DNA from 2 places in the Hungatella sp. SL.1.14 genome. Region 1 is predicted to be linked to the other one. Evidence: a T-box and tRNA genes for the amino acid it is inferred to sense, from the RefSeq annotation. Region 1 holds a T-box; the other holds one or more tRNA genes.
What was found. The T-box of region 1 lies ahead of tyrS (tyrosine--tRNA ligase). A T-box ahead of a tRNA ligase gene usually reads a tRNA of that ligase, here a tRNA-Tyr.
Positions count from the first base shown of each region.

Region 1 (4,063 bases):
CAGATTCTCCCTTATCTCACGAGAAATATCGTCACCCTGCAGGACCTGGTAAAAGGCAGGAAATGTCTCGTCTGGACACAGTCCGGTTCCAATACTGCATATAAAATCGTAGCCTTTGCCGGCTCAGCCGGTACAGACGGCACAGGTGACGTGCTGTTACCTCGCGGCTGGTCTTCCAGGGACGGAAGCTGGTATTACTATGACAGTACCGGAAGCCTCCACAAAGGCTGGTTAAACGACAGCGGCGACTGGTATTACTTAAATCCGGAAACCGGCGTCATGCAGACAGGTTTCCTCACGCTTGACGGAAAAACCTACTACTTACAGGAAAACGGAAAAATGCTGACCAGGGCGAAGACCTTCACCCCGGATGCAGACGGCGTTCTTCATTAAGATATACGTACCACTCAGCACAGACAGCTGAAAACCGGAAAACAGAGGGAAGCGGTAAACGCCACAAGCATTTACCGCTTCCCTCTGTATCTTACATACCTTACAGATTCTTATGGAGCTGCAGCTCCATAAAGCGTCCCATTTCCCGGTTCTATTTTGCAATTACCTTCACAAATTTCTTTTTACCGCGCTTCACTACGACGCCTTCTCCCTGCAGACTCTCTTTTGTAAATACAGCCTTCACATCATTGACTGCATTGCCGTCAACAGATACGCCGCCCTGTTCCACATTGCGTCTCGCCTCGGAACGGGAACCGGCAAGGCCGGATTTATGAAGAATATCCAGAATATCGATGGTTCCGTCTCTGAAAGCCTCATCCGTCAGTTCACAGGTTGGCATATCAGCCGCATTCCCGCCGGTAAACAGCTCACGGGCGCTCTTCTGAGATTTTTCCGCCTCTTCCTCGCCGTGAACCAGTTTTGTCAGCTCGTAAGCCAGGATTTCCTTTGCCTGATTTAACTGGCTTCCCTCCCACTGATCCATCTCATTGATCTGCTCAATCGGCAGGAAGGTCAGCATGCGGAGACATTTTAAGACATCTGCGTCTCCTACATTTCTCCAGTACTGATAGAAGTCAAACGGCGTGGTCTTGTTTGGATCGAGCCATACTGCACCGGACTGCGTCTTGCCCATCTTCTTGCCCTCGGAGTTGAGAAGCAGGGTGATGGTCATGGCGTGGGCATCTTTTCCCAGTTTCCGGCGGATCAGCTCTGTGCCGCCCAGCATGTTGCTCCACTGATCGTCGCCGCCGAACTGCATATTACAGCCGTAACGCTTAAACAGCTCATAGAAATCGTAGCTCTGCATGATCATGTAGTTGAACTCCAGGAAGCTTAAGCCTTTCTCCATACGCTGCTTATAGCACTCCGCCCTCAGCATGTTGTTGACGGAGAAATGTGTTCCTACCTCACGCAGAAAATCGACGTAGTTCAAATCCAGCAGCCAGTCTGCATTGTTGACCATCATGGCCTTTCCTTCAGAAAAATCGATAAAACGGCTCATCTGCTTCTTGAAACAGTCACAGTTGTGCTGAATCGTCTCCACAGTCATCATCTGGCGTAAATCACTGCGCCCTGACGGATCGCCGATCATTCCGGTACCGCCTCCGATCAGCGCGATCGGTTTATTTCCAGCCTCCTGTAAACGCTTCATCAGGCAAAGCGCCATAAAATGTCCTACGTGAAGGCTGTCCGCGGTTGGATCAAAGCCGATATAGAATACAGCTTTCCCTTCATTGATCATTTTACTGATCTCTTCTTCATTCGTCACCTGGGCAATGAGGCCGCGGGCTTTCAGTTCTTCGTATGCTGTCATAATTGTTTTCTCCTTTTCCTGTAATTATTTTGTGATACAAAAAAAGTCCCATCCTGTTCAAAGGACGAGACTGTAATCCCGTGTTACCACCTTAATTTATAAACGGCTCACGCCGTTTACCTTTTCAAGTACGATTCTTATACTCTAGCACGATAACGTGTGCAGGAATCCGTCACAGTCTACTCACCGGTCCACAGGACCTTAAGTCCTTTTTCCATCGGCTTTCAGTGTGAAGCTCAAAGATGTATTCATAATCCGCTTTCCACGCGCCTCTCATCGGCCGGCTGCTTTCTGTGTGCTTTTGCGTATTATTACTTGTTCTTATCAACGCCTGTTTAAACTTATGAAGTTATTGATTAGTATATGAGGTTTCGATTTATTTGTCAAGAGCCTAATTTTATTTCCGGCCCGCTATCTGTCATAAACCAGCTTTGACACCGATTTCTCTTTTGCGAATCCCGGAATCTGATACAGCACCAGAACGTCCGTAATCTCCTGTTCCTCCATCCACTCCTTCAAATTCAGGTTCAGATACCGCAGATCCGCCATATAAACGGTTCCGAAATGATTGGCGGCAAACACCGCGAAGCTGTGGGCATAGGAGTCTTTGATCATGAGCAGTTTCTTCTCCTTCTGATCTCCCGTGATACTCCTGTTTTCGATTTTGGTTATGGCATGATTGCCGTCGAGGTACACGGCGTATTTGTCCTTCCCCTCCAACGCACCGGGAAAGTAAAGGGAATCGTATTCTTTCGGCTCGCCATCGAAGGATACCCGGTAATCCTTTTCTTCCTTCGGCTGCCACACTTCAATGGTGTCGTACCGCCACGGAACATTGAGTTTAGAATATACCGTCCCGTGAAACTCGCTGTTTACCGTCTGAATATCAAACAGCTCTTCCGTCCACGGAGTAAGCCCCACGGACTCCGCCCACAGCCGGTATCCCAGATATGCTCCTCTGGCTGTCCAGTGATGGTCCGTACGGTAATACAGCGCTTCTTCCCGATACCGTTTTAAATATTCTTCTGCCGGAAGCACCGTCTCCCGGGAACCTCCCGCTTCCTTTAAGCTTCTGCACAGCATCCCGGTCACCCGGCCCTGATCGTAGGGTGCAGCGAGAAACGGCAGGCGTTCTGTGATGATCTGAGACGCAGACGGTACCAGCATCACCCTGACATGATCCTTCCCCAGAGATTTCTCTGCGGCCCCCGTAAATGCGGCCAGCTTTCCGATATTTTTATTCAGCTGCTCCCCTTCCAGGTCCTCTGTGTCAAACTTCTCAATCAGATATCCGTCTTTTCCGAAATACACGCCGTTTACATCTTCCTGCAGGGCAAGACGTTCTGTCGTGACCTTCATTCCGATCCAGACGTTTCTACCCGGGAACTGATCGCTCAAGTACTGCTCGTACTTCTCTCCATAGCTTCCATTCAGCAGGGATTTCACCGAAAATTCCGGTTTTTTCTGCAAATACCGGTTCTCCGAATCGGAAAAAGCCTTCTGCGGTGTGACGATACTCAACAGCGACAGCACTCCCAAAAAGCCCAGAAACAGGAATGTCACTCCTCTGCCTCTGCCACTGTGTTTTTCTTTCTCCATAGTTCTCCTTATTACCAGCCTTTCGCCTTCTTCTAAAACCTGAAATACAGGAACGGATTATAGCTGGCATCTACCAGAAATGCCACAGACAGCACGAGAACAACAGCTACAAACAGAAGCTCCGCCGTCTCCCTCACCCGTCCCTTCATCTTCCTGCACAGAGTGCCCGGCAGCGGTGTGGAGCCCAGAACAGACGCCGCGATAAGAGGCAGACTGGTCACCAGCAAATACCACGTTCTCCGGCTTGTAAAGGCAATGCCTCCGGCACCGGCCATCTGCATCAGATACCGAAGCCCACCGCCCATATCTTCATGCGCGAACAGGACCCATCCGAGAAAAACAAAAATCATGGCGTATGCGCTTCTGACCGGGGAGGGCAGTTTCTCCAGATACGGTTTTAACAGCAGCTTCTCAAGCAGCAGAAGCACGCCGAAGTAAAGCCCCCAAAGGAGATAATTCCACGCCGCTCCGTGCCAGATTCCCGTAAGCAGCCAGACGATCAGAATGTTCCGTATCTGCACCGCCGCGCCCTTCCGGTTGCCGCCCAACGGAATGTACACGTATTCCTTAAACCATGTGCTTAAGGTAATATGCCACCTGCGCCAGAAATCCGTGATGCTTTTCGCTGTGTAGGGATAACGGAAATTCTCCGGAAAATGAAAGCCCATCATCGCTCCCAGTCCCATGGCCATATCC
Region 1 covers NZ_JANFYJ010000023.1:13,234-17,296, reverse strand. The annotation lists gene NE473_RS22070 (N-acetylmuramoyl-L-alanine amidase family protein) at 1-393, shown strand, start outside; gene tyrS (tyrosine--tRNA ligase) at 545-1,768, opposite strand; T-box leader at 1,826-2,105, opposite strand; gene NE473_RS22060 (DHHW family protein) at 2,180-3,367, opposite strand; gene NE473_RS22055 (MBOAT family O-acyltransferase) at 3,400-4,063, opposite strand, start outside.

Region 2 (4,063 bases), on a different contig from region 1:
TTACTCTGCGGAATTGTCGCAAAAGGTTAGACGTGGGCTGAGAGAGTCCATGCTTAAAGGACACGCACTGGGAGGTAATCTGATGCTTGGATATAAGATAATTAATAAGAAATATGTTGTAGATCCAGTAACATCTCCTATCGTTGTTGAGATTTTTGAGCGGTATGCTGCCGGAGAGACAGCAAAGGCCATAGCTACCGACCTTAATACCCGTGGTGTAGTTAATGCCAAGGGAGATCCCTTTAAAAATAATACCATATACTTTATTCTGCGGAATGAAAAATATATAGGCATATACCGTTACGGCGATATTGTTGTTAATGATGTGATACACCCCATTATAAATATGGAGTTGTGGGGGAAAGTCCAAATGATACTTGAAATGAATTCCCGCAACCGATCCAGGAGCCGATGCACTGCTCCGGAGGAGTTCCTTCTCACTGGAAAGATTTTTTGCGAATATTGCAAGCGGCCGATCATCGGGGAATCTGGGACAAGCCGGAATGGAGCAAGCCACTATTACTATAAGTGCTCTTCCAGGAAAAACAAGGGAGTAAAATGTGAAAAATCTACAGTCCGTAAAACTGATCTGGAGAATTTTATTATCTCTCAGACTATTGATAACGTGCTTCAGCCAGATACCATTGATTATCTGGCTAAAAAGGTTGTCGAAATTCAGAACTCGGATGCACAGGAATTACAGATGCAGTCACTCAGAAAGCAGCTCTCAGACGTACAGAAAGGCTTAAATAACCTTGTTAATGCTGTAGAGATGGGAATTATCACTGAGACAACGAAAGAGCGTATGATGGCCTTAGAAGAGCGTAAGGAAGAACTCAAAATCTGTATCGCCAAGGCAGAAATCAAACGCCCGAAACTCACAGAGGAGATGGTAGAGTACTGGCTCAATAAATTTAGAGATCAGGACGTTGACAGCACAGAGTTTAAGATACGGCTGATTAATACCTTTGTCAACTCAATTTATCTTCACAATGACTATGCTATCATTGTGTATAACTTCTGTGATGATGAGAGCGGACATCGTGCGGAAATCAGAGCTCAGCTTGATGATGCGTTAAGAGCAAAAAAAGAGGATCAAACGTGTTCGTCTGATCCTACTCAAGTGCCGGCGACCGGAATCGAACCGGTACGGGCGATTAGGCCCGCAGGATTTTAAGTCCTGTGCGTCTGCCAGTTCCGCCACGCCGGCATATGGATGGTGGTGGATTCGAACCACCGAAGCAATTTGCAGCAGATTTACAGTCTGTCCCCTTTGGCCACTCGGGAAACCATCCAGATTGCTTTGACAAGCAGTGATTATTTTATCACAGAGAACGTGAAAAATCAAGTAGTTTTCATCCGCTATCCCACATTTTTTCGTGCATTTTCTCCCAGCCCGTCATTTCGCCCGGCCCGGCGCTTTAATCTCTGCCGGACCAGTTTCATCCTACACCCGGTCCGTTGCAAGGAGTATGGCACTGTTGGCGGGCATAAAAACAGACACCTGGCCGTCTGCCACCTCATAGCTAATTTTCCCTACGTTGTATCCCGTCTCGTACGTCAGCATATGGCGTACCAGCGTATCGCCATCCGCCAGGCCCAGCTGCCATACAGGAAGCTGTACATCACGCTCTGCAGCCCGGTTATTGACTATCACGGCACAGACACTGTCTCCGCAGAAACGGCCGTACGCGATCAGCTGCCTTCCGGCCAGCAGCTGTTTTAAGGAACCGCGTCTCAGCGCTGCAATCCGGTGGTGAAGTCCCGTCATATATTTATGAAATTCAATCAGTTCCAGATTCTCATTGCCCCACGGATACGTTCTCCGGTTATCCGGATCCGTCCAGCCGCAGACTCCGGCCTCATCGCCATAGTAGATGGTAGGCGCTCCCGGCCAGGTCATCTGTATCAACACCGCCTCACGGAATACGCCGTAGTTGACGCCCTCGGAAGCTGCCTTCGCACCCTTCGTACTGATCCGTCCCACTGTCCGGTTCGTCCTCGTCAAAAATCGGGAGTGGTCATGATTTGACAGTTCGTTCATGGCCACCATCACTGAATTTGTCATCATACGGCTCATATGGTAATTCATGGAGCGAAAAAAGCTTTCTCCATCCCCGTAAAGACTGGGATTGCTCTCATCGCTGTGTTTCTCCATCCCTGTCAGGAACCAGGTCACAGGCTCCATAAATGCATCATAGTTCATCACGGTATCCCACTGGTCCCCTGCAAGCCAGCTGGAAGGATCTCCATAATGCTCGGCCAGCACGATCGCCTTGGGATTGGCCTCCTTTACCGCACTTCGGAAATCCCGCCAGAACTTGTGGTTGTATTCGCTGCTGTGCCCTAAATCAGCAGCTACATCAAGCCTCCAGCCGTCCACATTGTACGGCGGAGACACCCACTTACGGGCGATATTCATGATATATTCATACAGCTTCGGAGATTCCTCATAGTTCAGCTTCGGCAGTGTGGAATGGCCCCACCAGCCGTCATAGGAATCATTGCAGGGCCATGCATCATCTTTGTAAAATTTAAAAAACGTGTGGTACGGACTATCCTCCGACACATACGCCCCGGCTTCATAGTCGCCGGACATCTGATAAAGAAGCTCCCCGTCCAGCCATTTGTTAAAGGATCCGCAGTGGTTAAACACGCCATCCAGGATAATCTTCATCCCGCGGCGGTGAACCTCCTCTACAAACCGCGCAAAAAACGCGTCACTGGCCTCTAAATTCTCCTTCGCCGTGCTTCTCACCATATACTTGGTTGCCTGACGATTATCGGTGGCTCCGCTCTTTAAGGGTTCTCCGCCGTCCTTTACTATAACTCCGTAGTGCGGATCGATATGGTCGTAATCCTGACAGTCATACTTGTGGTTCGATGGCGACACGAAAATCGGGTTAAAATAGATGACATCCACACCCAGATTCTGGATATAATCCAGCTTATCCCATACTCCCTGCAAATCTCCGCCATAAAAACAGCCCACGTCCATCTGACTGGGATACCTGCTCCAATCCGATACGTGTTCCACATTCTGGTCAATATAAAAATACTCATTATCCACAACGTCGTTGGCCGGATCACCGTTGCAGAACCGGTCCACATAGATCTGATACATGACGGCGCCCTTGGCCCAGTCCGGAGTGCTGAACCCGGGAGCAATCCGGAAATGGAAGCTCTCCTGATTATCCATCGTCGCACCCAGCCGGTTGTAGTAACAGACCTCACTTCCTTTTACCACTTTAAAGCTATAGCTGAGTTTATCACTGCCAACTGTAATTTTATATTCATAGTAATCAAACTGGCCATCGGAGTCCGTCTTCTCCATAACGGCCTCTTTCAGGCTGCTGCCATCCTCTATATAACACACATAATCCACATTATTCCTGGCTGTTCGAAATCGTAAGTATACGTCGTCTCCGGCCTCGGGTTCTGTGGGAAATCGGAAATTTTCTGTCTCGTCGGTAAATAACGCCTCTCTGTTTAACGCCTCTGCCTGGAAGCACATATATTTATCCTTCCCTTTCTCAATTTACTCCTGTATCTATTTTATCTGATCAGGCCTGAATATACAACCCCGCAGGCTCTTAGTTTCTTCATTTTTTCATGCCCGTTCCCATGTTTTCTTCCAACCTTTTCAGTATTCCCGGCTATGGGCATAAAAAACGGTCAGCGGGGGAGCTGACCGTTTTTCGGAGAAGGTATTTCGTTTCTTATGGGGTGTAGCAAAAACTATATAATGTATTGGGGGGGGTTTACGATTATTAATATAGCATGCTTTCAGAAATAAGTGTGCACAAACATCATTTTTTTCATTCCTGTTTTTTAGTCATTTTTGATTTCTCCCCGTTTTACAGACAAAAAAATGCAGATACCAAGCGCCAATCTTAGGCATTTTACCGGGCATCTGCAAAATTCTGTTAAACAGGATCCATCTCTTAACCTTTAGATCTCCACAGGAAACAGGCTCTCAAACTCCTGCTGGCCGATCTTCTCTTTCTCAATTAAAAGCCTGGAGCACGCATGGAGTACCTCTTCATGCTTCATAATAATATCC
Region 2 covers NZ_JANFYJ010000034.1:5,744-9,806, forward strand. The annotation lists partial or broken gene NE473_RS33240 (recombinase family protein) at 1-598, shown strand, start outside; tRNA gene NE473_RS26500 (tRNA-Leu) at 1,125-1,210, opposite strand; tRNA gene NE473_RS26505 (tRNA-Tyr) at 1,214-1,295, opposite strand; gene NE473_RS26510 (glycoside hydrolase family 13 protein) at 1,448-3,514, opposite strand; gene ftsH (ATP-dependent zinc metalloprotease FtsH) at 3,952-4,063, opposite strand, start outside.
Region 2: it has a tRNA-Tyr gene. The T-box ahead of tyrS (tyrosine--tRNA ligase) is inferred to sense a tRNA for this amino acid. The anticodon was not compared.